3 regions of the Serratia liquefaciens ATCC 27592 genome follow, and region 1 is predicted to be linked to each of the others. Evidence: predicted binding sites of a transcription regulator. Region 1 holds the regulator's gene; each other region holds the start of a gene.

Region 1 (10,270 bases):
CCCAAATGCAATAATCGCAATCACACCGATACCGGCCAGCACCACATCGGTGGCCAAAAACTCTCCGGCGGATTGCACCATAAATCCCAGACCGCGCGTGGCGGCAATCAGTTCTGCTGCGACCAGCGTCGACCAGCCGACCCCCAGCCCAATACGGATACCGGTTAAAATCTCCGGCAAGGCGCTCGGCAGCACCACAAAACGCAGCACCTGCCAGCGGTTGGCGCCCAGCGCGCGCGCCGCGCGCACCCGAACCTGAGCCACGCTACGCACTCCCGCCACGGCGGACAGCGTCACCGGGGCGAAAATCGCCAGATAAATCAGCAGGATCTTCGAAGTTTCACCGATGCCGAACCAAATCACCATCAGCGGTAAATAGGCCAGCGGCGGCACCGGGCGATAAATTTCAATCAGCGGATCGAGAATGCCGCGTACCGTATCGTTCAGCCCCATGGCAATACCCACCGGCACCCCGATAATCACCGCGGCCAGCAACGCAACCAGGATGCGCCCCAGGCTGGCGGCCAGATGCTGCCATAGCGTGGCATCCATAAAACCCTGCGGGCTGGCTATGGTGATCAACTGATGCAGCACCTGCTGCGGCGCCGGCAAGAACAACGGGCTGATCAGGTTCAACGCGGTCACGCCCCACCAAATAGCCAGCACCACCAACAGGGTGGTGCTGCTCAACCAGACGTTGCGTGGCACGCTAAAGCGTCGCGGTGCCGCAGCCTTCGGCTGGGCAACCTCTTTAAGGGCAGAATGCAGGCTCATAACAAGGCCTCACGCTGTTGGAAGACTTTACCCAGCACGTATTCGCGCTGGGCGATAAATTCAGGATCAGACTTGATCGAACGGCAAGGCTCACCGTCGGCATAGCGTTGGCCGAAATTCAGCGCCAGACGCTCCACCACCTGCCCCGGCCCCGGCGACAGCAGCAGCAGCTCACTGGCAAGGAACACCGCCTCTTCAATATCGTGGGTAATCAACAACACCTGCTTGCCGGTATCCCGCCAGATGGTCAGCAGCAGTTCCTGCATTTGTTCACGGGTGAAAGCATCCAATGCACCGAACGGCTCATCCAGCAACAGCAAACGCGGATTGGCCGCCAGTGCGCGAGCTATGCCCACGCGCTGGCGCATGCCACCGGAAAGCTGCCAGATGAAGTGCTGATCATAACCGGCCAAACCGACGCGCTGTAACATCTGCAGCGCCACTTCACGACGCTGCGGCTTGCCGACCCCGGCCAGCTGCAAGCCAAATTCGACGTTATCCACCACGTTACGCCACGGCAGTAAACCTTCATGCTGGAACACCACGCCCCGCTCGGCTCCGGGGCCTTTTACGGGAACTTCGTCAAGCGTGATGCTGCCAGCTGAAGGCTCGATAAACCCGGCGATCAAATTCAGCAGCGTGGTTTTGCCACAGCCCGAAGGGCCAAGCACCACCACCAGTTGTCCAGCGTCAATCTGGAACGAGACGTCGCGCAGCGCAGGACGCCCCTGGTACTCTGCTGAAAGATGGTTAACGTTTAGCATTCTGCTCCCTTACGACTGCGGCGCAGCCTGCACCTGTTTCACAAAGCGATCGGTGACATAGGCACTGTAATCGCTGTCGACCTGGGGAATTTTGCCCTGCTGTTTGAGGAACTCGGCGGTGTCATGAATGGCTTTGTCCACCGGCTGACCAAGCTGGGTGATCTGTTCGGCGACCGGCAGGTAAGTATTGCCCTGCACCAGCACCGGTATCTGCTCTTCCGGCACGCCGCTCAACCGGGACAGCGTGCTGAGGTTGCCCTTGTCCTTCAGCCACTGTTCCGGCTGCGCCAAATAGGCTTTTTGGGCGTTCAGTGCGCTGGCGGCAAAGGCCGTCACCACTTCAGGATGCTTCTCGGCAAAGTCCTTGCGCACTACCCAAACGTCGAGCGTCGGGGCGCCCCATTGTCCGACCTGGGCGGAATCCGTCAGCACCTTGCCCTGTTTGGCCAACTCATTGACCACCGGAGCCCAAACATAGGCGCCATCGATATCACCGCGCTGCCAGGCCGCGGCGATGGCCGGCGGTTGCAGATTGAGGATTTTGACCTGCTCTGGCTTGATACCCCAGTGCTTCAGAGAAGCCAACAGGCTGTAGTGCGTGGTTGAGATAAAGGGTACGGCGATGCGCTTACCGATCAGATCCTGCGGGCTTTTAATCTCTTTTTTCACCACCAGCGCTTCGGAACTGCCGAGCTGGGAGGCGATCAAAAACACTTCGATAGGCAGTTTTTGGCTGGCGGCCACCGCCAATGGGCTGGAACCGATGTTGCCAATCTGGACATCCCCGGAAGCCAATGCGCGCAGCACGCTGGAGCCACTGTCGAATTTGCGCCAGTCAACGGTAGCGCCGGACTGTTTGGCGAAGCTGTTTTCCGCCTGCGCCACCTTGGCGGGTTCCGCCGAAGTCTGGTAGGCCACGGTCACGTCCACCGCATAGGCGCTGGCTGTGCCGAGTGACAACGCCAGTAGTACCGCGCTGCGTAATGCAAAGAGTTTGCTCGCCATGATCGCTCCGTTGATAAAAGTCTGTTCAGTTGCTGACAGTTTTATCCGAGCGTTGGCGAGCTATAAAAGAATAAAAAACTCTGCGTTATTACTTATGGGAATATTTAATCAAATCATCCCGATGTGGCGGAATCCCTCCAGGGAATCTTTTAGGGGCCCGCGTCAGTGTTCTCACATTAAGATAAAAAGTCACGGGCGGTGGCTGGTTGAAACGAACCCCATCTGCTTACAGGCTCAGTTCGCCACGCAAAAAAATCTGCGCATAGCCGCCTATCAGGGTACGGTCGCCTTTCAGTTCGCAGAACAGCTCACCGCCGCGCGCCGAAATCTGCCGCGCGTGTAATTGATGGCGGCCGAGACGGGCGCTCCAGTAAGGCATCAACGTGCAGTGTGCAGAGCCGGTAACCGGATCCTCACCGCCGTCCAGCGTGAAATAGCGCGAAACGAAATCCACCGTTTCGCCCGGTGCGCTGGCGATCACCGCGCGCCCGGCCAAAGTAATCAACGCCGGGATATCCGGCTGCAACGCTCGCACCTGCGCTTCGTTTTCCAGCACCACCAGCAGCGCATTGGCTTGCCACACTTCCTGCGGTTCAACGCCCAATAGCGCGCTCAGCCCGGCAGGCGTCGCGATTTTTTGCGGCGGTCGGGACGGAAAATCCAGGATCAAGCGTTCGCCATCTTCGGCGTCGCGCTTAACGTACAAATCACCGCTTGCCGAACGGAAACGGATATCCTGCAACGCCGGATTGACCGCGCTGAACATCACGTGCGCCGCCGCCAGCGTGCCGTGGCCGCACAGATCCACCTCACGATGGGGAGTAAACCAGCGAATGGCCGACATATCGCCATCGTCCCAGACGAAGCTGGTTTCAGGCAGGCTCAGCTCATTGGCGATCGCTTGCATCTCGGCGGTCGACAACGGCTGTTTCAGCAGGCATACGCCGGCCGGATTGCCGCGAAGCCCTTCGCCGGTGAAGGCCACTACGTGGAAGTAATTTTCTGCCATCTGCAACTCCTTAATGCCAGATGAGTAACACACAGGCCGCCGTCAGCAGCCCCATAGACAGATTAAAGATGATCCAGGCCTTTTTGCTGCGTAACAGGCGGCCAATCACCGTGCCGAAGCCGAGCCAAATCACCCCGGCAACGATATTCACCACCAAAATGCCCAGCGAGATCGCCACAATCGACGTGTTGTACCTGTCGCCTGCCAGGCTAAAACTGGCCACCGCCCCCAGCGCCATCAGCCAGGCCTTGGGATTAAGGAACTGCAACAGCCAGCCCTGATACAAGCGTATCGGTTTGGGCGGCGCCACGTCGGTCTCCAGCTTTTCATAGGCGGCAGTGGCCACTTTCCACGCCAGCCATAACAGGTACAGGCTGCCGAGGATTTTCAGCACCAGGTGCAGCGCAGGATAAACCAGGATCAGGCTGCCGACCCCGAACGCCACCAGCAGCAAAATACTTTGCATCCCCAGCATGATGCCTATCATCAACAGCAGCGAGCGCATAAAACCAAAATTGGCGCCGGAGGTGGTCAGCAACATATTATTAGGGCCTGGCGTGATTGCGGCGACCCACAGGAAGCCTAACATCGAAAGAAATAAACTCGGTTCCATGAGGTGGGTGCTCCTCACCCAGGGTGATTTTTTGCAGTATTATTGTCAGTTCAGGATAGTGAAGCTAACAGCGCACTATTAATCCCACAATAGCCGCCAATAAGATTTTTACTCAGGTTATGCATGAATCCTTTCGCCCTTTGACCGGGGCCAGTAATCCGCATCTGCAGACGCTGCTGCCAAGGCTGGTGCGCCGCCGCGTGCAGCTAAAACCACATTGGCAACGGCTGGAATTGCCCGACGGCGACTTTGTCGATCTCGCCTGGAGCGAAGATCCGGCTCAGGCTGCCGGCAAGCCGCGCGTGGTACTGTTCCACGGACTGGAAGGCAATTTCTACAGCCCCTACGCTCACGGTCAGCTCAGCGCCTGGCGTGAAAAAGGCTGGCTTGGCGTGGTGATGCATTTTCGCGGCTGCAGCGGCGTGCCGAACCGCAAGCAGCGCATCTATCACTCCGGAGAAACGGAAGATGCGCGTTTCTTTCTGAGGTGGCTGCGCGCAACCTACGGCGAAGCCCCCACCGCCGCGGTCGGGGTCTCGCTCGGCGGCAACATGCTGGCCTGCTACCTGGCACAGCAGGGGGCGGACAGTCTGCTGCAGGCGGCTGTCGTGGTTTCAGCACCGCTGATGCTGGAGCCCTGTTCGTGGCGTATGGAACAAGGCTTTTCGCGCGTTTATCAGCGCTATCTGCTTGGGCAACTCAAACAAAATGCCACCCGCAAGCTGCTGCACTACCCTGACACGTTGCCGCTCAAGCTGCCGCAGCTCAAAGCGTTGCGCCGGATCCGCGACTTTGATGACGCCATTACCTCGCGCATTCACGGCTTCAGCGACGCCAGTGATTATTATCGCCGTTGCAGCGCCCTGCCGCTGTTGCCGGCGATCCAGACGCCGTTATTGATCATCCATGCCAAAGACGATCCCTTTATGACCGACGAAGTGATCCCCGAGGTCACCACGCTGCCGCACAACATTGAGTATCAGTTGACCGAGTTTGGCGGCCACGTCGGTTTTGTCGGCGGCACCTTGAAACACCCCCAAATGTGGCTGGAATACCGTATTCCATCCTGGCTTTCCCCTTATCTGGACACAACCACGTGATTATCCCCTGGAAAGAACTGGAAACTGAGACCCTAAACAGCCTGATCGAGTCCTTTGTGTTACGCGAAGGCACCGACTACGGCGAGCACGAACGCTCGCTGGAACAGAAAGTGGAAGACGTGCGCCGCCAGTTGAAAAACGGCGAGGTGCTGCTGGTTTGGTCAGAACTGCATGAGACCGTCAACATCATGCCACGCGGCCAGTTCCGCGCCGGGCAGGAAGAAATTTAGTGGCGATCGGTTCTATGACTGACGGAAAAAATCAGGTAACAATGGGTTATTGCAAACCAACGCGCGGAATTTTGCCCTTGGCGAAAGGGCGTCAAACAGACCAATAATCATATCTGACGCCTGCGCATTTAACACGGAGTGACCTACCACCATGTCCGCCAAACATCCCGTTATCGCAGTGACCGGCTCCAGCGGGGCCGGCACCACCACCACCAGCGTGGCGTTCCGTAAAATCTTTCAGCAGTTGAACATCCGCGCCGCCGAGCTGGAAGGCGACAGTTTCCACCGCTACACCCGGCCGGAAATGGACGCGGCGATCCGCAAAGCGCGCGATCTCGGCCGCCATATCAGCTATTTCGGCCCCGAAGCCAATGACTTCGGCCTGCTGCAACAAAGCTTTCTCGACTACGGCAAAAACGGCACCGGTCGCTCACGCAAGTATCTTCATACCTACGATGAAGCGGTACCCTATAATCAGGTTCCCGGCACTTTCACCCCATGGGAAGCCTTGCCGGCACCGACCGACGTGCTGTTCTACGAAGGGCTCCACGGTGGCGTCGTGACTGAACACATCGACGTGGCCAAACACGTCGATCTGCTGGTCGGCGTAGTACCGATCGTGAACCTGGAATGGATCCAGAAGCTGATCCGCGATACCGGTGAACGCGGTCACTCCCGCGAAGCGGTAATGGATTCGGTGGTTCGTTCGATGGAAGACTACATCAACTACATCACGCCGCAGTTCTCACGTACCCATATCAACTTCCAACGGGTGCCGACGGTAGACACCTCCAACCCGTTCGCCGCCAAGGCTATCCCTTCGCTGGACGAGAGCTTTGTGGTGATCCACTTCCGCGGGCTGGACCAGATCGACTTCCCTTATCTGCTGGCAATGCTGCAGGGATCTTTTATCTCGCATATCAATACGCTGGTGGTGCCGGGTGGCAAAATGGGGCTGGCGATGGAACTGATCATGGCGCCGCTGGTGCAGCGACTGCTGGAAGGGAAAAAAATCGAGTAATCTACGGGGCGCGGTACAACCGCGCCCCTTTATCCGTTACGCCAGGTCGCGGATTTCAAAACTGTGGGTCACGCTGGCGGCTTTGCTCAGCATCAGTGAAACCGAACAGTACTTCTCAGCTGACAGGTTGACCGCACGTTCCACGATCTTGTCGCTCAAATCTTTGCCGGTCACGATAAAATGCAGGTTGATATGGGTAAACAACCGTGGCGCTTCTTCGCGGCGTTCAGAGGTCAGTTTCACCTCGCAATCACGTACGTCGTTGCGTCCTTTTTGCAGGATCGACACCACGTCGATAGCACTGCAGCCCCCTACTGACATCAGCACCATTTCCATCGGACTGGGTGCTTTATCGCCGGCGTTGCCGTCCATCAATACCTGATGGCCAGACGCGGATTCACCCAGAAACGTCAGCCCTTCCACCCACTTAACTCTTGCCTGCATGCTGGTCACTCCGGTTAATTTCTTAAAATCAGAGTACGCTTTCGCATAGAAACTGGCAACGGAACCTGATGCTAATCATGCTGAAGCGAGACAACACGAGACACCCGCCTCACTCTGTGCTACAAACAGAGCCGCAATAAATCTTTCCGGGACACTGATTTCAGGGAAACTCCCAGGGAAAGGCTCCTTTACCGGTATGTTAACAGAATGTAGCTTGCAGCTCTCCCGGCAAGTTAATATGCTAGAGCGACAGCGTATATTTATGACACGCCTCAAAACCTGCTGATAGCCACCATTAAAACAACGGCGACAGCACGTTTTACAGGGAACTCTGACCCCTGTGACACAAGGCAGCGATAACAACAGAGGATAACAGCGAATGGTTCTCGGCAAACCGCAAACAGACCCTACTCTCGAATGGTTCCTGTCTCATTGCCATATCCACAAATATCCATCCAAAAGTACGCTGATTCACCAAGGTGAAAAAGCCGAAACGCTTTACTACATCGTCAAAGGCTCCGTCGCGGTGCTGATTAAGGATGAAGAAGGTAAAGAGATGATCCTGTCCTACCTTAACCAGGGGGATTTCATCGGCGAGCTTGGATTATTTGAAGAAGGTCAGGAGCGTAGCGCCTGGGTTAGGGCGAAGACCGCCTGTGAAGTGGCTGAAATTTCCTACAAGAAATTCCGCCAGCTGATTCAGGTAAACCCGGACATCCTGATGCGCCTGTCTGCCCAGATGGCAAACCGCCTGCAGATAACCTCTGAGAAAGTGGGTAACCTCGCCTTCCTGGACGTTACGGGCCGCATCGCGCAAACCCTGCTGAACCTGGCGAAACAGCCTGATGCCATGACCCATCCGGATGGCATGCAGATTAAAATCACCCGTCAGGAAATTGGCCAGATCGTCGGTTGCTCTCGTGAAACCGTGGGTCGTATTCTGAAAATGCTGGAAGATCAAAACCTGATCTCCGCTCACGGCAAAACTATTGTCGTTTACGGCACCCGTTAATCACTGAAAAAACGGCGCGATAATTCGCGCCGTTTTTTTATGCCCCGATTTATCATGTGGCGCCGACTGATTTATCATCCGGAAGTCAACTATGCACTGCGACAAACGCTGGTGCTGTGCCTGCCGGTTCTGCTCGGGCTGCTGATCGGCCAACTGCAATACGGCCTACTATTTTCCCTGGTTCCCGCCTGCTGCAACATCGCCGGGCTGGACACGCCCCACAAACGCTTCTTTAAACGCCTGATCGTCGGCGGCTCGCTCTTTGCGCTTAGCAGCCTGCTGCTGCAACAGGCACTGCTGTGGCAAGTACCGCTGCCCGCATTGATGCTCGGTCTGGCACTGTTGCTTGGCGTCAGCGGCGAAATCAGCCCACTGCACGCCCGCCTGCTGCCCGCCGCGCTGGTTGCCGCCATCTTCTCCCTCAGCATGGCCGGTACGGTGCCGCTTTGGCACGCGCCGGTGTTATATATCGTGGGTACCGCCTGGTACGGCCTGTTTACCTGGTTCTGGTTCAAGCTGTGGAAAGAGCAACCGATGCGCGAGTCGCTCAATCAGCTCTATCTGGAGCTGGCGGACTACTTCGAAGCCAAATATTCGCTGTTGACCCAGCACACCGATCCGCAGACCGCCTTACCACCGCTGCTGGTGCGCCAGCAAAAGGTCATGGACCTGATCACCTTGCTGTATCAGCAGCTTAATTTTCTGCCCCATGCCAGCAATCTCGAACAAAAGCGCCTGCAACGCACCTTTCAGGTCGCGCTGGATTTGCAGGAACATATCACCGTCAGCCTGCATCTGCCGGAAGAAGTCCAAAAACTGGTAGAGCAGAGCCAGGCCGAAGCCATTATCCGCCGCAATGCACAGGTGATTGCCAATCGGCTGCGCACGGTAGCGCACGATATCCTCTATCATCAGCATTCTCAGCGTTTCAACATGGATCATGAGCTGGCAGCCCTGGAAAAAGTGGCGGCGCAACACCCGGATAACCCGGTCGGCCAATTCTGTTATTACCACTTCAGCCGCATCGCCCGCCTGCTGCGCACCCAGCACCCACTCTACCGACGCGATCTGATGGCCAATCAAAACCGTCTGCCATTCTGGCCCGCGCTGGTCAGTTACCTGTCGTTCAAATCCAACGCCCTGCGCAATGCGGCTCGGCTGGGAGTCACCCTGGCAGCGGGCAGCAGCCTGGGGATGATATTCAATCTGCCAAAACCTTACTGGATCTTGCTGACCATCATGCTGGTGAGCCAAAACGGCTACAACGCCACCCGGGTACGCATCCAGCACCGTGCGCTCGGCACTCTGGTTGGGTTGGTGATTGCCGCCGGGTTACTGCAGCTGCAGCTGCCCGAGGCTGAGACGCTGGGCGTGATGCTGGTGATCACGCTGCTGGCCTATCTGGTTTCACGTAAAAATTACGGGCTGGCGGTAATTGGCTTTACGGTGACGGCGGTTTACACCCTGCAACTGTTGGCACTGAACGGCACCCACTTCCTGGTGCCGCGCCTGATCGACACGCTGATCGGCTGCGTGCTGGTGTTCGGTAGTACCATCTGGCTGTGGCCACAGTGGCAAAGCGGTCTGCTACGCAAGAACGCCCACCAGGCGTTGGAAAACGATCAGCAGGCGCTGCGCCTGTTGCTGGAAGAGCAAGAACCCGATCCCAGCGCGCTGGCTTATGCCCGCATGCAGGTCAATCAGGCGCATAACGCGCTGTTCACCTCACTCAATCAGGCGATGCAGGAGCCGGGATTTGAATCGAGCTACCTGGCAGATATGCGCCTGTGGGTTACGCACAGCCAGTTTATTGTCGAACACCTGAATGCGATGACCATTCTGGCGCGCGAGCACTATATGCTGACGCCAAAGCTGGCAGAGGAGTATCTGCAGTCTTGTGAAATCGCGCTGCAAAGCTGTCAGCAGCGGCTTGAATACGACGGGCCGAGCAGTGGCAACGGCATTATGCAGCCACCGGATTTGCAGCCGGATATGCCGGTGACTGAAATGGAACGCCATCTGCGGCGCATTTTGTCCCACCTGAGCGTCATGCACACCATTTCGTCACTGGCCTGGCGCCAGCGTCCGCACCATGGTATCTGGCTGAAACGCAAACTGCGCGATCAATAAGGGCGCCGCCGGCGCCCTCAGACTGCTGACAAAGCTTGTTATTAGGGAGACCGCCCCTCGGTGCACCAGGCCCGAGTATCTCGGGCTCACAGACCACTTTGTCATCAAACTCAGGGCACCCTCGGTGCCCTTATGCATTAAGCGCCAATCACGTCCTGCACGGCCAGC
Region 2 (10,270 bases), 2.4 Mb from region 1:
AAATCACGCCGCACGGACTGCGATACCAGGATCACGCCCTCGCTCAGCAGCGAGGTGTTAAATTCAAAATCAGCAATACTACTCATAAGTATCCCATCAGAAAGGGTATTTTCGTCGTGGCAAGTTTAATTATCAGGTACAAACAGCCCAATGCCAGCACAAACGCCAGAATGCGCAGGTTCTGGTTTTTGGTCTTCTTGCCCAATGCGACGTAGCCAAGCAGGATATAGATAATAACGCCAAACAGCTTCTCGGTCAGCCACGAGTCCATACCCAACAGCGGATATAACTTGAACATCACCACCAGTGCGATGCCGCTGACGAACAACACCGTATCATTTATATGCGGGGTTATCTTCACCCAACGTTTGTTCATCATAGCCGAATTGCGCCATTTCCAGAAGAAACGCAATACAAACAAGACAATACTGATGGTGACCGTCAACAAATGCAGATGTTTTAACGCCGAGTAGACTGCCATATCGCTTCCTTATTTAATCGCTGTGTGCTTCGTTATTGTTGGTTTTCAGTGATTGCTGCGGCCATTGGCCAAAGGTGACGCGATCGTTACCGCCATAATCGCGTCGGGTATCGATCGAAATAAAACCGGCGGCCTGCAGCAGCGCGCGTACGCTTTCTCCCTGCTGCCAGCCATGTTCAAGCAGCAGCCAGCCCTGTGATTGCAGGTGGTACGGCGCCTGCTGCACGATAGCGGACAAATCCGCCAGCCCCTGCTGTGGCGCCACCAGCGCGCTACTTGGCTCAAAACGTACGTCGCCCTGTGCCAAATGCGGGTCGGCGGCGTCGATATAAGGAGGGTTGCTGGCGATCAGAGCAAAAGTTTCTCCGACCAGTGGGGCATACCAACTGCCCTGAAGGAACTGCGCGTTGCCGATCGACAGCTTCTGCGCATTGTGCTGGGCCAACGCCACCGCTTCCGGCTGTAAATCCACGCCGGTCACTTCGCAGTCTGGGCGTTCGCTGGCTAACGCCAGGGCGATGGCGCCGGTACCGGTACCGAGATCGAGAATGGCGCAAGGGGATGAGGGCAAAAGCTCCAGCGCCAACTCCACCAGGCATTCGGTGTCCGGACGCGGGATCAGGGTGGCGGGCGATACCGACAGCGGCAACGACCAAAATTCGCGCTCGCCAATCAGATAAGCTACCGGCTCACCGCGTTCGCGGCGCGCCAACAATCTCTCCAACTGCTCTTGCTCTTGCGGCGTCAGCACGGTTTCGCCAAACGCCATCAGGAAAGTTCTGGCCCGGCCGGTCACGAACCCCAGCAGGATTTCCGCATCGCGTCGGGCGCTTTCACTCTGCGTCAGGCGGGCAACCGCCGCCTTCAGCCAGGATTGATAGTCCATTACTCCTGCTCGGCGGACAGCGCAGCGAGCTGGTCAGCCTGGTATTCCTGCACAATCGGCTGGATCAGCATGTCGAGCTTGCCTTCCATCACCTCGTCCAGACGGTACAGCGTCAGGTTGATACGGTGGTCAGTGACACGCCCCTGCGGGAAGTTATAGGTGCGGTTGCGGTCTGAACGATCGCCACTGCCCAGCAGGTTACGACGGGTTGAAGCCTCCGCCTGCTGGCGCTTGGCCATTTCTGCAGCACGGATACGCGCCCCCAACACCGCCATCGCTTTGGCTTTGTTCTTGTGCTGTGAGCGCTCGTCCTGACACTCCACCACAATGCCGGTCGGCAAGTGGGTAATACGGATCGCCGAGTCGGTGGTGTTAACGTGCTGACCACCTGCGCCTGAGGAACGGAAGGTGTCGATTTTCAGATCGCCCGCGTTGATCTCCGGCAGTTCAGCCTCCGGTATTTCCGGCATCACTGCCACGGTGCACGCGGAGGTATGAATACGCCCCTGCGACTCGGTTTCCGGCACGCGCTGTACGCGATGACCGCCGGATTCAAATTTGAGCTGGCCGTAAACACCGTCGCCAGAAACCTTGGCAATCACTTCTTTATAACCGCCATGCTCGCCTTCGTTGGCGCTCATGATCTCGACGCGCCAGCGGCGCATTTCGGCATAGCGGCTGTACATGCGGAACAGGTCGCCGGCGAAAATCGCCGCTTCGTCGCCGCCGGTCCCGGCGCGCACTTCCAGGAAACAACCGCGCTCGTCATCCGGATCTTTCGGCAACAGCAGCAGTTGCAGCTGCTGTTCCAGCTCTTCCGTCGCGGCCTTGGCCTGTTTCAACTCTTCCTGCGCCATTTCACGCATTTCCGGATCGTCCAGCATCATTTCCGCCGTAGCCAGATCGTCCTGCACCTGACGCCATTCCAGGAAACAGCGGCTGACATCGGTCAACTGTGCATATTCGCGCGACAGCGCACGGAACCGATCCTGCTCGGCAATAACGCCGGCATCGCCGAGCAGCGCCTGCACTTCTTCATGGCGCTCTTGTAACGCTTCCAGTTTGGCAACAATAGAAGGCTTCATGCGTGGTATTAAACCCTGTTAAAAGAGAAAACTAATGCTGATCCAGCCCGAGGCTGTCGCGTAATAATTGCAACCGCTCCACGTCGCCATCGCCGGCGGCCTGCTGGAGGGATTTGGTAGGGGCATGAATAAGACGATTGGTTAGCCGATGGGCCAGCTCGTGGATAACCTGCTCCACGTCGGCGCCCTGCGCAATCGCGGCCAGGGCTTTGGCTTCCATTTCCGCACGGATCTGATCGGCCTGCGAGCGGTAGTCGCGGATGGTTTCCACTGCGCCCTGTGAGCGCAGCCAGGCCATAAAGTTGGTGCTTTCCTGCTGAACGATCGATTCCGCCTGCACCGCCGCGGCTTTGCGCTGCGCCAGGTTGCTTTGAATGATGGCGTGCAGATCGTCCACGCTGTACAGATAGGCGTTGGCCAGCTTGCCTACTTCCGGTTCGATATCACGCGGTACGGCGATATCCACCAGCAGCATCGGCTGGTTGCGACGCGCTTTCAGCGCGCGCGCTCCACCATCCCTTTACCGATGATCGGCAGCGGGCTGGCGGTAGAACTGATGATGATATCGGCGTCCGCCAGGCGTTCGTCGATTTCCGGTAATGTGATCACTTCCGCGCCAACTTCGTCCGCCAGCAATTGCGCACGTTCGCGGGTACGGTTGGCAATAATCATATGCCGAACTTTGTGCTCGCGCAGATGGCGCGCCACCAGTTCAATGGTTTCACCGGCGCCCACTAGCAGCACGTTCAATTCGGCAAGTGATTCGAAGATTTGGCGCGCCAACGTACAGGCTGCAAAGGCCACAGAGACCGCGCTGGCACCGATTTCGGTTTCGGTACGTACGCGTTTGGCGACAGAGAAGGATTTTTGGAACAGCCGCTCAAGCTCACCGGAAAGCGACTGGCCGCGTTGCGATTCGGCAAAGGCTTTTTTCACTTGGCCGAGGATCTGCGGTTCACCCAACACCAGCGAATCCAGCCCGCTGGCTACGCGCATCAGATGGCTGACGGCGTCGTTGCCGTGGTGCCAATACAGGCTTTTGCTCACTTCTTCCGGGCGCAGATGGTGGTATTCACACAGCCAGGCAACCAGCTGTTCATGAATATGTTCCTGTTGTTCCACGCTAAGATAAAGTTCGGTGCGGTTACAGGTAGACAACACGACACCGCCCTGCACCAACGGTTGTTGGAGCAAGCTGGTTAGCGCCTGTTCGATCGACTCTGGGGAGAAGGTCACCCTTTCACGCAGAGAAACCGGAGCGGTTTTGTGATTTATACCTAACGCCAGCAGGGTCATTGCTTCGAGTAATACTTCTTTTGGTACGGGTTCTCGTTGAACGGCATTCTACTTGATGCGCGGGCTCAATAAAAGTAACAACCGCATCTTCCGTTCAATCGCTGAAATAGTCAGCAGCAATCGATAAATCGCTAATAAATACAGCGGGATGACTATTAATTCGACGACATAACATACTGAATTTTAGTGCAGTATGCGATATTCCGCACAGTATTCAGCAATAACGATAGCCCCTAAGCCGCCAGGCGGTGATCAAATATCCGGCGTTTACCAACCTAAAGTGCCGCAACGAAAGGTGGGATCCAAAAGAAAAGAGACCTGCTGACAAAAAACATGCTTTGCCTGAAGATAAAAAAATGCCGCACCCGCGAAGCATAACAGCGAAATAACAATGCGTACTGACAGCTTCATGACCTTGTATTCTCCTCCGGCGATGAACTATTGCAGCATACCGCTAGCAACCTCAACTAAACGCCAACGGCCTCCGCCCGACCAGAGAGATATTCTTGTACCCACAGCGGCAGGGTTGGGTGATTGTGTTAATCTTATGTGCAAACGCAGCGCATACCCCCGAGGCTAACAGCGGTGACAAAGCCGGGCAGATTCAAAGCGATGCAGCAAAAAATTGACGCGCCGGCGCTGCCCCGCTAGCGTAAACGCTAATACCAAGGTCTCGCTGTGCGTGCCCGTAAGGACAAAAGGACAAGAGAAAGTTATGCCAATCCGCAAAGTTAGTTTGCTACGCCTGATCCCGCTGGCCAGCCTGGTGCTGGCTGCCTGTACCACCACCAAACCCAGCGGCCCGGCCACCAGCCCGACATCACCGCAATGGCGCGCCCATGAGCAAGCGGTGCAACAGCTTGAGCAGTATCAGACCCGGGGCTCTTTCGCCTACCTGTCCGATCAGAAAAAAGTCTACGCGCGCTTCTTCTGGCAGCAGTATTCGTCTGATCGTTACCGCCTGCTGCTGACCAACCCACTTGGCAGCACCGAGCTTGATCTCAACGTGCAGAAAAATGTGGTGCAGTTGACCGACAATCAGGGCAAGCGCTATGTCAGCGACAATGCCGAAGAGATGATCCGCAAACTGACCGGTATGGCAATCCCGCTGGATAACCTGCGCCAATGGATGCTCGGCCTGCCGGGTGAAGCCAACGACTTCAAGCTGGATGACCAGTATCGCCTGAACTCGCTGACCTACCAGCAAGGCGGACAGACCTGGACCGTTGACTACCAGGACTACAACAACAGCCTGCAACCGCAGTTGCCAAGCCGACTTGAGCTGAAACAGGGTGACCAGCGCATCAAACTGAAAATGGATAATTGGACGCTCAAATGATCCGTCAGTGGCCATCGCCAGCTAAACTTAATTTGTTTTTATACATTACCGGCCAACGTGAAGATGGCTATCACCTGTTGCAGACGCTGTTTCAGTTTCTGGATTACGGCGACACGCTGACCATCGATGTGCGACAGGATGACCGTATTCACCTGCTGACCCCGGTGGCGGGCGTGCCGGATGAAGAAAACCTGATTGTCCGCGCCGCACGTCTGCTGCAACAGTATTGCGATCGCCATGGACTGAATACCGCGCCACGGGGTGCCGACATCAGCATCGAAAAGCGGCTGCCGATGGGCGGCGGGCTGGGGGGTGGCTCCTCCAACGCCGCTACGGTGCTGGTTGCGCTGAATGAACTGTGGCGCTGCGGTTTGAGCGACGACCAGCTTGCAGAACTGGGGCTGGCGCTCGGTGCCGACGTCCCTGTTTTCGTGCGTGGCCATGCAGCGTTCGCCGAAGGCATCGGTGAGCGTTTGCAGCCGGCCAACCCACAGGAAAAATGGTATCTGGTGGCGCATCCGGGGGTCAGCATCCCTACCCCGGCAATTTTTGGCGATGCGGAATTAAAAAGAGACACCCCGGTTCGTCCGTTAAGTGTGCTGTTACAGGCAACTTACGCAAATGATTGCGAACCTATAGCAAGAAAACGTTTTCGCGAGGTTGAACAGCTTGTTTCTTGGCTGTTAGAATACGCGCCGTCACGCCTGACTGGCACAGGTGCTTGTGTGTTTGCTGAATTCGACACAGAAACCGCCGCCCGTCAGGTGTTAAATCAAGCCCCGGAGTGGATACGTGGTTTTGTAGCGCGTGGCGTTAACGTCTCTCCACTACATCGCATCCGTTCCGGGCAGATGAAACCGTAGTTCTCGTTTCGCTGCGCAGGGTCATTCACACCTGGCCCTGTAATCCCTGCGCCGCTTCGGTTTCACGTTGTTTTTTTACACACCCGTATGATATTGCGCCGGCGTCGCTAACTGCCCCTTAGCGAAGGCCGAATGACAATATCTTCTCTGGACGCATGCCTGAGGTTCTTCTCGTGCCTGATATGAAGCTTTTTGCTGGTAACGCCACCCCGGAACTAGCACAACGTATTGCCAACCGTTTGTACACCAGCCTTGGTGACGCCGCAGTAGGTCGTTTTAGCGACGGCGAAGTGAGCGTGCAAATCAACGAAAATGTACGCGGCGGTGATATTTTCATCATCCAGTCCACCTGTGCCCCTACCAACGACAACCTGATGGAACTGGTCGTTATGGTAGATGCCCTGCGTCGCGCCTCCGCAGGTCGTATTACTGCTGTTATCCCTTACTTCGGTTATGCCCGCCAGGATCGCCGCGTGCGTTCTGCTCGTGTGCCAATCACGGCCAAAGTTGTAGCCGATTTCCTCTCCAGTGTAGGGGTTGACCGCGTTTTGACGGTGGATCTGCACGCTGAACAGATCCAAGGCTTCTTCGATGTTCCGGTAGATAACGTGTTCGGTAGCCCGATCCTGCTGGAAGACATGCTGCAACAGAATCTGGAGAACCCAATCGTGGTTTCCCCAGACATCGGCGGCGTAGTGCGCGCCCGCGCAATCGCCAAACTGCTGAATGACACCGATATGGCTATCATCGATAAACGCCGCCCGCGCGCGAACGTTTCTCAGGTGATGCACATCATTGGTGACGTAGCAGGCCGTGACTGTGTACTGGTTGACGATATGATCGATACCGGCGGTACCTTATGTAAAGCGGCTGAAGCGTTGAAAGAACGCGGTGCCAAGCGCGTATTTGCCTACGCGACGCACCCGATCTTCTCCGGTAACGCCGTGGAAAACATCCGCAACTCGGTAATTGATGAAGTGATTGTCTGCGACACCATTCCGCTGTCTCCAGAAATCAAGGCCCTGAAAAACGTACGCACTCTGACGCTGTCTGGCATGCTGGCTGAAGCCATCCGCCGTATCAGCAACGAAGAGTCAATTTCTGCGATGTTCGAGCATTAATCAGTTCTCTTTTCGGTGCGGCGCCCTGCCGTACCGAAGGGATTGATGGCCCGAAAGCAGAAAAAGAAAAACCCGTTGGTGCATAGCAGCAACGGGTTTTCTACGGGTAGTCAAACATGACCTTAAGCCTTAATGCGCGGCAGATTTCCTTTGCCGTAACGCCTGTTCCCTTCTCTCTTTCTAATCAATGTGACGAACGATGATGATCGTTGCGGCAACGTTTATCAAAGTGTTTTACCCACCAGTAACGATCCGCTACCTGCTCACGACCGCCAATACGCGCACCTACCAGCCACAACAACGCACCCACGAAGATACTCATGATTGCGCCATGGGCGAAAAACTGCGGCAGGTTGAACTGCGAAACTTCAGCAACAATGGAGTATCCGACACCGCCGATCATCACGACCAGGCCCAGCCCCATAAAAAAGTTGCCCATTCTGTCCGCGTTTCTACGTTTCATATGCCACCTCCATAGTGCTATGTGCCAACCGGGATAACTCTCTAACTGGTTAACCCACTTTGATAAGTTAAGTATAGACCCTGGTTGGACAAGGTGATTGCGGAGAGGATCACAAATGGTAAAGAAAACATGACAAAACTTTACCAGAATGAGTCTATTAGCGATCAAATTGAATGATTCCGCTAATGAATTATTCTCTTTTCTGACTATAGTTCCGTCAATACGCGACCGGACATATCAGGATTTTGTCATTCGTGGCGTCGGCAGGTAGACTATTGCCCTTTCCATTATATCGATCATAGCGAATCTCCCAGTGAGCAGTATTAAATTGATAGTCGGCCTGGCGAATCCGGGCGCTGAATACGCGCAGACGCGGCACAACGCCGGCGCCTGGTACGTCGATTTACTGGCCCAGCGCCATAACCAGCAGCTCAAAGAAGAGAGCAAGTTCTTCGGCTACACCGCCCGGCTGAACCTGGCCGGCAACGATGTGCGGCTGTTGGTGCCTACCACCTTTATGAATCTCAGCGGCAAAGCGGTATTGGCAATGGCCAATTTCTACCGCATCGAGCCGGACGAAATCCTGGTGGCGCATGACGAGCTGGATATTCCCCCCGGCGTTGCCAAGATCAAACTGGGCGGCGGCAACGGTGGCCACAACGGGCTGAAGGATATTCAGAACAAATTTGGCAATAACCCGAATTTCTATCGCTTGCGCATCGGCATCGGCCACCCGGGCGATAAAAACAAAGTGGTAGGTTTCGTGCTCGGCAAGCCGCCGGCCAGCGAGCAAAAAATGATTGATGAAGCGATCGATGAAGCCGCACGCTGTACGGAAGTGCTGCTGACTGACGGGTTGGAAAAAACCGTTCGTCGCCTGCACAGCTTCAAGGCGCAGGCCTGATCATCGTTGCAGCGGGCATCGCGCCCGCTGCAATCTGCCTTAGGTGCGCAGTTTAAAGGTTTCTTCGCCGACGTTAGCGTCATCGGTTTGGTAGCCCTCTTCCGCCACGTAATATTGCGGATCGTCCAGTTCATGGCTGCAAAACGGGCCGGCCTGTTTCAATAGGCGTACACAGTCACCGCTCAGATGACGTAGCCGAATGGTTTTCCCCGCCGCCAGATAGCGTGCCGTCAGCTTATCAATCGCCTCCACACCGCTGGAATCCATCACCCGGGTACCGGCAAAATCCAGCACCACATTTTGCGGATCGTTTTTCGGTTCGAACAGTTCGGCAAAGGCCGTGGTGGACCCGAAGAACAGCGGCCCGTCCAACTGATATACCGCCACCTCACCTTCCACCCGATGCTGACGCACGCGAATACGTGCCTGCTGCCAGGCAAATACCAGCGCCGAAATGATCACCCCGCTGATCACCGCCATCGCCAGATCGGTAACGATGGTAATCAGGGTCACCAGCAGCATCACCAGCGCATCTGCCTTCGGCATCCGGCGCAGACGGCGCAGCGAGCTCCACTCAAAGGTGTTGTAACACACGACCAGCATCACCCCGGCCAGCGCCGCCACCGGCAACAGGCCGATATAGCCCGACAGGCTGACCACAAACAGAATCAGCAGTATCGCGCCAACCACGCCGGAGATGCGCCCACGCCCGCCTGAAGTGAAGTTGATGATCGACTGGCCAATCATTGCGCAACCGGCGAAACAACCAAACAGGCCACAAACCGCGTTGCCTGCCCCCTGGGCGATGCTCTCGCGGTTGCCGTTGCCTTTCTTGCCGCCCATTTCATCCAGCACCGTCATGGTAAGCAGCGATTCGATCAGCCCCACCAGCGCGATTACCACTGCGTACGGCAACACCACTTTCAGCATCTCGAGGGTAAAAGGCGCCATCGGCAGGCTGAAGTGCGGTAATGCACCGGAAATGTCCGCCAAATCGCCGACCCGCAGCGTTTGCAGGTTAAACCCGATTGCCAGAGCAGACACCACGATAAGCGCCGCCAGTGACGCGGGGATGATGCGCGTTAACCGTGGGAAGAACACCACCACCAGGATCGCCAGAGCCACCAGCCCATACATCAGCGGCCCCTGCCCGGCAATCATATGCAGTTGCGCCAGCATAATGACAATCGCCAGCCCGTTCACGAAGCCGTGAACCGCGGGCAGCGGCACCAGCCGGATAAACTTACCCAGGCGGAAAATGCCGATCAGGATTTGGATAACCCCGGCAAAAATCGTCGCCCACAGTACGTACCCCATGCCGTACTGCGCCGCCAGGCTCATCAGCACCACCACTATCGACCCGGCCGCACCCGACACCATGCCCGGCTTGCCGCCAAACAGCGCGGTGACCAGCCCGATAATAAAGGCGGTGTGCAACCCGACGATCGGAGAAAGCCCGGCAACCAGCGAAAAGCCGACCGCTTCCGGGATCATTGAAACCGCCACCACAAAGCCCGCCAGCACCTCGTTCTTGACGGCCGACAGCCTGAAATTGTTCAGGTTAAACATGGATTATTCACTTCTGACAGATAAAACACATTCCCGCAGCACGGGAACCAAGGCCGCAGGGCGCGGCAAACCTCAGGAGGGAAAGAGCTTAGGGTGGACTGGGCAAGAAGGACATCCGGCACGTTTCCTGTAGGTTAATCAGAAGTGTCAGTATGTGTAAATGTGATCCAAATCTCAATCAAAAACCGGCACTGCCTCGGCATTTACCCATCACACACAGCCAGATCGAGAAAAACGGCCATTACGTGTATAATGGCGCCATT
Region 3 (10,270 bases), 2.4 Mb from region 1:
ATTATGCGCGGCGAAACCTTGGGCATCGTTGGCGAGTCCGGCTGCGGCAAAAGCACCCTGGCGCAGTTGCTGATGGGGTTGTTGAAGCCCAGCAGCGGCGAGCTGCTGCGGGCGCGCAATGCCGGCTCCTGGTTTGGCAGCGGCATGCAAATGGTGTTTCAAGATCCGCAGTCATCGCTCGATCCGCGCCTGCCGGTATGGCGAATTATCACCGAGCCGGTGTACGTGCAGCAACACAACAGCGTGGCGGAACGACGGGCGCAGGCGGCGGAGTTGGCTCAGCAGGTGGGACTGCGGCCGGAGGCGATTGACCGGTTGCCGCACGAGTTTTCCGGCGGACAGCGACAGCGTATCTCCATCGCCCGCGCACTGTCGTCACAGCCGGACATCATCGTGCTGGACGAACCTACTTCGGCGCTGGATATTTCGGTGCAGGCGCAGATCCTCAATTTACTGGTGGAACTGCAACGCCAGCGCAACCTGACTTATGTGCTGATCTCGCATAACGTTTCGGTGATCCAGCACATGAGCGATCGGGTAGCGGTGATGTATCTGGGGCAGATTGTCGAATTGGGGCCGACCGCGCAGGTGTTGCGCCAGCCTCAGCACCCTTACACCCGGTTGCTGTTGGATTCGGTGCCCCGTACCGGCCGTTCACTGAGCGACAGCGCAATTGAAGACCGCAAAGGGGAATTACCGGGCAACCGTCAGTTGCCGCAGGGCTGCTTTTTTCGCGAACGTTGCCCTTACGCCGGCGAGGGGTGCCAGCGACCGCAAAGTTTGAGAGTCAATTTGGGCGGCACGGCGGTGCGTTGCCATAAGGTAGGATGACGGCGATACGCTCAGCGGATAATGCCGCGCGTCGAGCGTGTGAAGAAGTCGAGGAACAGGCGTAGCAATGGGTATTCCACGCTCAGGTGGATAACCTCTTGCCGTACATCCTCCAACGCCATCGACCGGTGATACAGCATGTCGTAGAGAGCGTGAATAACTCGCTGTTGTTGCGGATCGGCGGCCAGAAAAGCCGGCGCTGCCAGATGCAGGCCGTCAGGTTTGGCGCGATGGCCGCCGGCCTGAACAAAGGGCGGCAGATCCTGCACCAGCAGGGCACCGTCGGCAACTTTTGCATGGGCACCGATAATGCAAAATTGGTGTACCGCGCACCGGGCGCCGACCCATGCAGCATCGCCCATCTCAACATGCCCGGCCAGGCCGCTGTGCTCGCCGACGTAAGCACCGTTTCCGATGACGCAGTCGTGGGCAACATGCACATTATCCCGCAGGTGATTGTCGTTACCGATGACGGTGCGCTGGCGCCCCTGTACCGTACCGCGATGTAGGGTGGCGTAATGGCCTATACGGTTACGATCGCCAATGATTAACGAGGTCGGTTCATCGGCATACTTCAAATCCTGGCTGGCTTCGCCGATCGAAGAAAACGAGCCGAAAACGTTGTCGCGGCCGATACGGGTCAGGCCGTTAATTACCGAGTGCGAGGCAACAGTGGTGCCTTCGCCTATCTCAACCCCGGCGGAGATGACGCAAAAAGGCCCGATACGCACGTGCGCACCGATCATCGCGCCGGGCGCGATCAGGCTGTTGTCTGCAATAAGGGCAGAGGGAGAAATCATCACGTTTCCTGATGGCGGCGCGTGGCTATCCATCAGCCAGGCCAGTCATCGGTTAATTATTAAGCCGGATTCTGGATTAATTGGGGGAAACAGGAACGCGTGGGCAGGAAGTTTGCCTTCCGGTCGGTGTGACAAGGTTTGTCTGCGGCCAGCATAAGCCGGTATTTGCCTCAGACTGCTACCTTATATTTTATTTATTTTGTGAACCTTTGGGTAATAACGGGATGTTACCACCGGCGATTTCAACTCTTTGCTCTGCAGGGCTGAAAATGGTCAGGCTGACAACGGTCAATTCCGTCGCCAGCGAATGCCATAACTCAGGGCAGTGGCCAATCGGTAGGGGTGTTACTGACGACCTCGACATACATGTCCCAGGCGTGGGACCAGAATTGCGTAAAGCCTTCCTGACTGAAGCTAATACCCATCAGGCCCATCACGAACCAGCAGGTGGTGAACAACCCGAGGCTGCTGAACATAAATGCCATGCCGTTGCGGCTGGTCTTACGGCAAACGACGTTTAGCTGGCTGGCCATAAACATCATAACGGCGCTAAGCAACTCCCAGCGCATCATAATAAAACCTGTGGCAATGGCACTCATCGAACGGGATCCTTGGTGATAAAGCTGCTCCCGGCGAGCGGCCGGAAGGTCAGGGCAACGGGTGAAATAGTGTGATCTGTGTCACATTGTAGCACTGGGATAAATCGCTGCTCAATCCCTGAGCGGGAGAAAAATCGGCATTTGGTAACATTCCAACATGCTGAAACATTTATGCCATTTCATTAGCAACCTTTTAATGGGGAGCGCAAACCAATAACGCTATGCTTGCCGACTTTTCACTGCCCTGATTTATCTTGGGAAAATGTGACGTCTGACAGGTAACTCGCCACGTATGGCCCTATTAAAAGATAAAATTCGCGACCATTCCGCCGAAGAAATGTTGTTTATACGCCGCGCCGGCGTGGCAATGGTGTTGGTTGTCGCCTGTTTTGGCGTGTTGATCCTCAACCTGTACCGCCTGCAGGTAAAACAGCATGCGTTCTACCAGACGCGATCCAATCAAAACGACATCAAGATGGTGCCGATTGCCCCCAGTCGCGGGCTGATTTTCGACCGCAACGGCATTGCGCTGGTGCGTAACATTACGCTGTATCAGATCCAGATTATCCCCAGCAAAATCGACAATATGACTGCGCTGCTGCAGGCGCTGACGCCGATTGTCGATCTGACCCCCGAAGACATCGCCGCTTTTCGCGATGACATGCACCACAATGGCCGCTACAAGCCGGTTACCTTGAAAAGCGGGCTGACGGAAACCGAGGTGGCGCGCTTCGCGGTCAATCAATACCGTTTTGACGGGGTGACGATTGACACCTATCAGCAGCGGGAATATCCCTACGGTGCCGAACTGGCCCACGTGGTGGGTTACGTGTCTAAAATCAACGATGGCGATTTGAAGCGGCTGGACAAGGCGGGCCTCAGCGAGAACTATGCCGCCGACCACAATATCGGCAAGCAGGGCATCGAGGCTTATTATGAGTCAGAGTTGCATGGCACCACCGGTTATCAGGAAGTCGAAGTGGATAACCACGGTCGCGTGATACGCCTGCTGAAAGAACAACCGCCACAGGCGGGCAAAAACATTTACCTGACGCTCGATCTGCCGCTGCAGCAATATATCGAATCGGTGCTTAAAGGGCAGCGGGCAGCAGTGGTGGTGGAAGACCCGCGCGACGGTGGCATTTTGGCCATGGTCTCCAGCCCCAGTTACGATCCCAACCCTTTTGTGAAGGGCATCAGCTATCCCGCGTATAAAGCTCTGCTGAGCAACCCCGATCTGCCGCTGATTAACCGCGTCACGCAAGGGCTTTACCCACCGGCATCCACGGTGAAGCCTTACATGGCCACTTCCGCGCTGTTTGCTGGAGTGATCACCCCCAACACCACCTTCTTTGGCGCTCCGACCTGGACCTTACCGGGTACCCAGCGCCGTTATCGTGACTGGCTTAAAACCGGGCATGGCATGCTGAACGTGACCAAGGCGATAGAGGAGTCCGCCGATACCTTCTTTTATCAGGTGGCGTTTGAAATGGGCATTGACCGTATTCACAGCTGGCTAAGCCAGTTTGGTTACGGTCAGGCGACCGGGATTGACCTTAACGAAGAGTATCGCGGCGTGCTGCCAAGCCGCGAATGGAAACAGCGGGTGCATAAAAAAGCCTGGTATCAGGGGGACACCATCTCGGTAGGCATCGGCCAAGGATATTGGGTGGCTACGCCGATCCAGATGGTGAAGGCGTTAACGACGCTGATCAACAACGGCAAGGTGAAAACGCCCCATTTGTTGTACTCCATGCGGCAGGGCAACCTGGTGAGCCGCTACCAGCCACCGGTAGAGAGTGCACAGATTGGTGATGCCAAATCGCCGTACTGGGGCATCGTTCGCAATGGCATGTACGGCATGGCCAATCTGCCAAACGGCACCGGTTATAAGCTGTTCCATACTGCGCCGTATCAGATTGCCGCCAAGTCCGGGACTTCACAGGTGTTTGGTCTGAAAGAGAATCAGACTTATAACGCCAAAATGATCCCGGTACGGCTGCGCGACCATATTTTCTATACGTTGTTCGCGCCTTATAAAAATCCGCGGGTGGCGATGGCATTAATTCTGGAAAACGGCGGTGGTGACGGTGTGGTCGCGGGGCCGACGGCCCGGGCGATCCTCGACCATATTTTTGACCCGGCCAACGCCCCGCAGCCTGAGGTTAACCAGAAAGTTAAACCGGAGTTAAACGATAGCGCGGATGTGCAACAGTAAACGCGTTTGTTTTTACTTTCTTACAAACTGCAATCTTCTAACTATTTCTGTCAGGGTAGACTGAAATAATCACATAACTTTAATAAAAACGCAGGGTTAACAGTGGCGCCATTAACAAAAAAAAGCGGTAAAAATTATTCGACCCTTCGCTTTGGTTGGATTTGCGGCGGGATCCTGGTTTGCTTTTTCCTGCTGGCCTTTCGGGTCGGCTATTTGCAGTTGCTGGAGCATCAGCAGTTGGCGGATCAGGCCGATCAGCGTTCGATTCGCACCCAGGTGCTGCCCACCAACCGGGGGATGATCACCGACCGTAACGGCGAGGCCTTGGCCGTCAGCGTGTCATCGAAAGATATTGTGTTGGATCCCAAGCATATTCTCGACACCCATACCGATATCGGCAATGAACGCTGGCAGAGCCTGGCCAACGTGCTGAAAATGCCGCTACCCGAGGTGCAAAGGCTGATCCAGGCTAATGCCCACAAGCGTTTTGTCTATCTGGCGCGCAAAGTCGAAGATGATAATGCCGATTACATCAGCAAGCTGCGTTTAACCGGCGTCAGTACCCTGCAGGACTTCAGCCGTTTCTACCCGATGAGCCAGGATGCCGCCGGGCTGATCGGCATTGTCGGGCAGGACAATCAGGGTCTTGAAGGTATCGAGCTGGGCTTTAACCACCTGCTGCAAGGCAAGAACGGCCTGCGGGTTTACCAGAAGGACGGCAGCGGGGCGGTGATTGGCGTGATCAAGAACGTCGATCCTGTGCCGCCGCCGAATGTCACGCTGAGTATTGATAAATTCATCCAGTACGTGCTGTACGCGCAAATTCGCGACGGCGTGGTGGCAAACCAGGCCGATTCCGGCTGTGCGGTGCTGGTAAAAGTGAATACCGGTGAAGTGCTGGGGATGGCCAGCTACCCGTCATTCAACCCGAACAACTACGCCAATACCCCGGCCAAAGATATCCGCAACGTGTGCAGCAGCGACAGTTTCGAACCGGGTTCTACCGTGAAGCCGGTGGTGGTGATGGTCGGGCTGGAACACCGGTTGATTAAACCGGATACCGTACTGGACACCACGCCTTACCGGGTCAATGGTCATTTGATCAAGGACGTAGGCCACTGGTCGAAATTGACCATTACCGGCGTGCTGCAAAAATCCAGCGACATCGCAGTTTCACATATTGCGCTGGCGCTGCCCGCTACCGTACTGCCTGCGGTTTACAAGAGCTTTGGCTTGGGTAGACCGACCGACCTGGGCATCGGCAACGAAAGCAGCGGTTATTTGCCGCAGCACCGCGAACGCTGGGCTGATATCGAACGCGCAACCTTCTCGTTTGGTTATGGTTTGCGTGTGACCCCGTTACAGATGGCGCGTGAATACGCGGCTATCGGTTCCTATGGCGTTTATCGGCCATTGTCGATCACCCGAGTGACGCCACCGGTGATGGGGCAGCGCATTCTGCCAGAAGATACGGTAAAAACCGTGGTGCATATGATGGAAAGCGATGCCTTACCGGGGGGCAGCGGGGTCAGCGCTGCGGTACCGGGTTACCGTTTGGCGATTAAAACCGGTACCGCAGAGAAAATGGGCACCAACGGCAAATACGACGGCGGTTACATTAACTACACCGCCGGCGTGGCGCCGGCCAGCGATCCGCAGGTGGCGCTGGTGGTGATGGTCAACAACCCGAAAGCAGGCAAGCACTTCGGTGGTTCGGTGGCTGGCCCGGTGTTCGGCAAGATCATGGCGCAGGTATTGGAACATATGAATATCTTGCCTGATGCCCAGCCGTTGAACGTCGTTTCGCAGGTTAAAGGCTAACCTGATGTTCCCCCTCTGCGGAGGGGGAACCAGTCACTTTTTCAACGTCGCAAGGTGGGTCTGTACCCATTCGACATCACGAGTGAAGTTAAGATAAATCTGGCGGTTTTATTAAAAAGGGGAATATTTTTTAAGCGTCGATACTTTGTCTGGGCGGGAATATTTATAGATAAGACAATCTGATTAATTCGATAAAATAAAAAGAATCTGACGCACCAATGCGTGGCGAATAAAATAAATTCGGCCGGGTATTTTCAATTGAAAACAACCCGGCCTAAAAATATTAACGGCTGGTTTGGTGGCCGATGATACCGCCCAGCGCTGCGCCACCCAAGGTACCCAGCGTACTGCCGTCGGTCAATACTGCGCCACCCAGCGCGCCAACGCCGGCACCGATAGCGGTGTTGCGATCGCGGTGAGACATATTCCCACATGCGGTGACAGAAAGTGTTGCCATGATGATAACCATCACGCCTGCGGCACGTTTAAGGTTCATAAGAGTTTCCTGATAAATTGCCTAATTAACAGACAAAGAAAGCACTGATTAATCGGCCGGTAGAAGTTGAGATGAATGTATTCTGCCGAAAGAAAATAGAACAGGTAAATATTCTTAATTTTGTGCCATCGGATTTTATTTAATCGCCATTTTACTTTGGGGTGATGATTAAATCGCCAGCCTGTTATCTCTTGGGGCAGGTTGGATAATCCTTAAAACGCGTTAAAAATCCTAAGGCCCAGGGTTATGGGCTATGACGCGTTCCGGCCTGCATTGGCGTACGGATACCGCTGGGTGTTGGCGCCACTGCTTCTGGTGCGGGTTGTCCCTGACAGAGAGCATTTTTTTGCATTGCGGTAATGCAACTGTGTAAGTTACATTAGCGATATTGAGTTGTGATCTGCATCACAGATTGAAATCAAGCAAAAATAACCTTAAGAAATTCCAGGGAAATTTTCCTTTCTGGGCAGGCTTTTTGCTGCTTAAAAACCAGGAGACAACGATGTTAGAAATACTAGAGAGTTTGGCCACCGTGGTGATCATGGTGCCGGTAATGATTGCCTTGTTGCTTGGCTCGATTTATGGCTTGGGTGAGCTGTTTAATCTGTTTTCTGCCGTGGGCGGGAAAAAGAGCTGACGCTGAAATAATGTTCGAGGGGCGCAATGCCCCCCGATGCAGGTTTAAAGTACCGTTGCCAGGAAATCACGCGTTCTTTGATGTACCGGTTCATCCAGCACCTGTTTTGCCGTCCCCGTTTCTACCACTTTCCCTTGATCCATAAAGATGATTTGGTCCGCCACTTCGCGGGCAAAACCGATCTCATGCGTCACCACCACCATAGTCATGCCAGAGTGCGCCAGGCCTTTCATCACCTGCAGCACTTCGCCAACCAATTCGGGATCGAGCGCAGAAGTGGGCTCATCGAACAGTAGTACCTCTGGCGTCATCGCCAGGGCGCGGGCGATCGCCACTCGCTGTTGCTGTCCACCAGAAAGCTCGCGTGGCCAGGCGTGAATGCGATGTTCCAGCCCGACGCGGGCCAGCAGCGCTTTTGCCCGTTCCACCACCAGGCTTTTCTTTTCCTTTTTGACCAGCAGCGGGGCTTCAGTAACGTTCTCCAGCACTGTGCGGTGCGGGAATAAATTGAACTGTTGGAACACCATACCGATGCTTTTACGCTGTTCGGCCACTTCGCGTTCCTTCAGTTCATACAGCTGGTTGCCTTTTTGGCGGTACCCGATGAGTTGCTCGCCCACCCGAATGGTTCCGCCGTCGAGTTTTTCCAGGTGATTGATGCAGCGCAGCAAGGTCGACTTCCCCGAACCGGAAGGGCCGAGGATCACCGTTACCGAGCCTGCCGGGATCTGCAGGCTGATATTTTTCAACACTTCGGTGCCGGAAAATGACTTGCGCACCTGGTTGATCTGAATGGCGGCGCTCATGATTGTGCCTCCTGTGACGGACTGGATGCGGCTTTGCGGGGACGGAACAGCCAGTTGCTGCGCACCGCCTGGCTACCTCGACCAAAATAGCGCTCAACATAGTACTGGCCGATCGACAAAATCGAGGTCATCACCAGATACCACAACGTGGCAACCAACAGCAGCGGGATCACCTCATAGGTGCGCTGATAGATGATCTGCGCCGAATAGAGCACGTCCTGCAGGGCAATCACCGACACCACCGCAGTGGTTTTAAGCTGCCCGATCACCTCATTGCCGGCAGGGGGCAAAATGGTGCGCATGGCCTGCGGTAAAACTACGCGCCACAGGATTTGTCCACGGCGATACCCCAAGGCCTTGGCGGCTTCCAGCTGGCCACTGCCGACGCTTTGGATACCGGCGCGTACAATCTCCGCCGCATAAGCCGACTGATGCATCACCAGGGCGATCACCGCCGCGCTGAAGGTACTGATGATGGTGTTGGTCGGAGCGCTGGCCACTTCACCCAGGAAGGGGATCCACAGACTGATGCGCGGGTAGAGTGCGGCGATGTTGTACCACAGGAAAAGCTGCACCAGCATCGGCACCGCGCGGAAGAACCAGGTATAAAACCAGCTCACCGCCACCAGCACCGGGTTGGCCGACAGACGCATCAACGCCAGCAGCACGCCCCCGGCGAAGCCGAAGATCACAGAAATCACGGTGAGCTTCAGCGTCATGATCACGCCATTGATAATCGACGCTTCGGTAAAGTTTTCCGCCACCACCGCCCATTCGAAGCGCGGGTTATGCAGCATCGAATTGGCGATAATGCCGACGATCAGCAGCACCAACAGGGCGCTGAACCAGCGCCCATAATGCCGATGACCGACGATGCGCAGTTCGGCATCACCGGTCGCTTGTGGCCCATTCATTTTGCAATCTCTTCATTGATGCCGGCGGTTTTCACCGCACCGAAGCCGATATCCCAACCGTCGAGGATTTTCTGGTAGCTGCCGTCGGCAATCAGCGAGTTAAGCGCCGCCTGCACCGGTTTCACCAGGTCGGAACCTTTCGGCAAGGCGATGGCGACCGTGGTGCCTTCAATGTTGATGTCGCCTGCCAGCGCCAGCGGTTTAACATGGGTAGCCTGATAACGCAGGCCTTCATACGGACCAAAGAACATCGGCACGCGTCCGCTGATTACGGCCTGAACACCGGCTGGACGATCGGGGAAAATCGGAATGGTGATCGCCGGTTTTCCGCCGCTGACGCAGCTGTCGCTGGCCTGCTGCAAGCGGGTAATTTGTGAAGTGCCGGCCCCGGCGCCGACGGTTTGTCCACAAAGCTGCGCCAGCTCGGTGTAAGGGCCGAGGGCGGCATCTTTACGGGCGATCAGCGCCAGCTTGGACGCGTTGTAATAGCCGACAAAATCGACCTGTTGGAAGCGCTTCTTGTTTGCGTCGATATTGGCCAGGGCAACGTCATAACGGCCGGATTTAAGGCCGGGGATGATATTGTCGAAGCCGCCGGTATCCTTCCAGTGGATTGCCACGCCGAGGCGATCGGCGATGGCGCTCATCACGTCGATTTCACGCCCGGCCAGCGTTTTGTTGTCCGCTTCATAGAAGGTGGTCGGGGGCGTATTGGGATTGGTGCCCGCCACGATGTAACCGGCTTTTTTTATTGCTTCCGGCAGGCTGTCGTGCAGTGCGGGATCGGCGTTGGCTTTTACCGCGGCGCGGAAGGGCACATCGCCTTCAGCGGCATAACCGACGGCCAGCGGAGCCAAGGTAGCGCCAGCCAGCAGCAGGGAGAGTACGGTGCGTTTGAGGTTGGTTTTCATCATGTTCCCCTGCGAATTAAGCCGATTTTACGTTAGCGAAGTTGATTGCCGGTTGCGGCAGGCCCAGGTTTTCACGCAGGGTTGAATACTGATATTCCTCGCGGAACAGGCCGCGACGGCGTAGCTCCGGGATCACCAGTTCGACGAACAGTTCCAACTGATTCGGCAATACCGCAGGCATGATGTTAAAGCCATCGGCACCTTGCTGTTCCAGCCACTGCTGGAAGTCATCGGCGA

Evidence for each region. The regulator CRP, encoded in region 1, controls carbon source genes, mostly activating them, when cyclic AMP is high. The targets are predictions, from matches to a motif close to ATGTGANNNNNNTCACAT.
Region 2: a site for CRP is predicted at 7,632-7,649, ahead of pth (aminoacyl-tRNA hydrolase). Genes of this name have one in related genera too.
Region 3: a site for CRP is predicted at 2,300-2,317, ahead of M495_RS11520 (YjcB family protein). Genes of this name have one in related genera too.

Annotation. Positions count from the first base shown of each region.
Region 1 covers NC_021741.1:4,840,241-4,850,510, forward strand. Annotated here, with positions in the region: gene tauC (taurine ABC transporter permease TauC) at 1-774, opposite strand, end outside; gene tauB (taurine ABC transporter ATP-binding subunit) at 771-1,538, opposite strand; gene tauA (taurine ABC transporter substrate-binding protein) at 1,548-2,543, opposite strand; gene M495_RS22625 (PhzF family phenazine biosynthesis protein) at 2,770-3,552, opposite strand; gene M495_RS22630 (LysE family translocator) at 3,563-4,165, opposite strand; gene M495_RS22635 (hydrolase) at 4,285-5,265, shown strand; gene M495_RS22640 (YheU family protein) at 5,262-5,495, shown strand; gene M495_RS22645 (phosphoribulokinase) at 5,647-6,516, shown strand; gene M495_RS22650 (OsmC family protein) at 6,553-6,960, opposite strand; gene crp (cAMP-activated global transcriptional regulator CRP) at 7,340-7,972, shown strand; gene M495_RS22660 (YccS/YhfK family putative transporter) at 8,027-10,102, shown strand; gene argD (bifunctional acetylornithine/succinyldiaminopimelate transaminase) at 10,240-10,270, opposite strand, start outside.
Region 2 covers NC_021741.1:2,042,779-2,053,048, reverse strand. Annotated here, with positions in the region: gene sirB1 (invasion regulator SirB1) at 1-86, opposite strand, end outside; gene M495_RS09615 (SirB2 family protein) at 83-481, opposite strand; gene prmC (peptide chain release factor N(5)-glutamine methyltransferase) at 495-1,367, opposite strand; gene prfA (peptide chain release factor 1) at 1,367-2,452, opposite strand; partial or broken gene hemA (glutamyl-tRNA reductase) at 2,484-3,748, opposite strand; gene lolB (lipoprotein insertase outer membrane protein LolB) at 4,464-5,087, shown strand; gene ispE (4-(cytidine 5'-diphospho)-2-C-methyl-D-erythritol kinase) at 5,084-5,950, shown strand; gene prs (ribose-phosphate diphosphokinase) at 6,124-7,071, shown strand; gene ychH (stress-induced protein YchH) at 7,256-7,534, opposite strand; gene pth (aminoacyl-tRNA hydrolase) at 7,848-8,438, shown strand; gene M495_RS09570 (SulP family inorganic anion transporter) at 8,478-10,007, opposite strand.
Region 3 covers NC_021741.1:2,451,248-2,461,517, forward strand. Annotated here, with positions in the region: gene M495_RS11510 (oligopeptide/dipeptide ABC transporter ATP-binding protein) at 1-831, shown strand, start outside; gene lpxA (acyl-ACP--UDP-N-acetylglucosamine O-acyltransferase) at 843-1,631, opposite strand; gene M495_RS11520 (YjcB family protein) at 1,949-2,230, opposite strand; gene mrdA (penicillin-binding protein 2) at 2,523-4,448, shown strand; gene M495_RS11530 (penicillin-binding transpeptidase domain-containing protein) at 4,551-6,269, shown strand; gene osmB (osmotically-inducible lipoprotein OsmB) at 6,553-6,765, opposite strand; gene M495_RS24975 (AcrZ family multidrug efflux pump-associated protein) at 7,268-7,402, shown strand; gene M495_RS11545 (amino acid ABC transporter ATP-binding protein) at 7,447-8,208, opposite strand; gene M495_RS11550 (amino acid ABC transporter permease) at 8,205-9,122, opposite strand; gene M495_RS11555 (ABC transporter substrate-binding protein) at 9,119-10,033, opposite strand; gene M495_RS11560 (LLM class flavin-dependent oxidoreductase) at 10,050-10,270, opposite strand, start outside.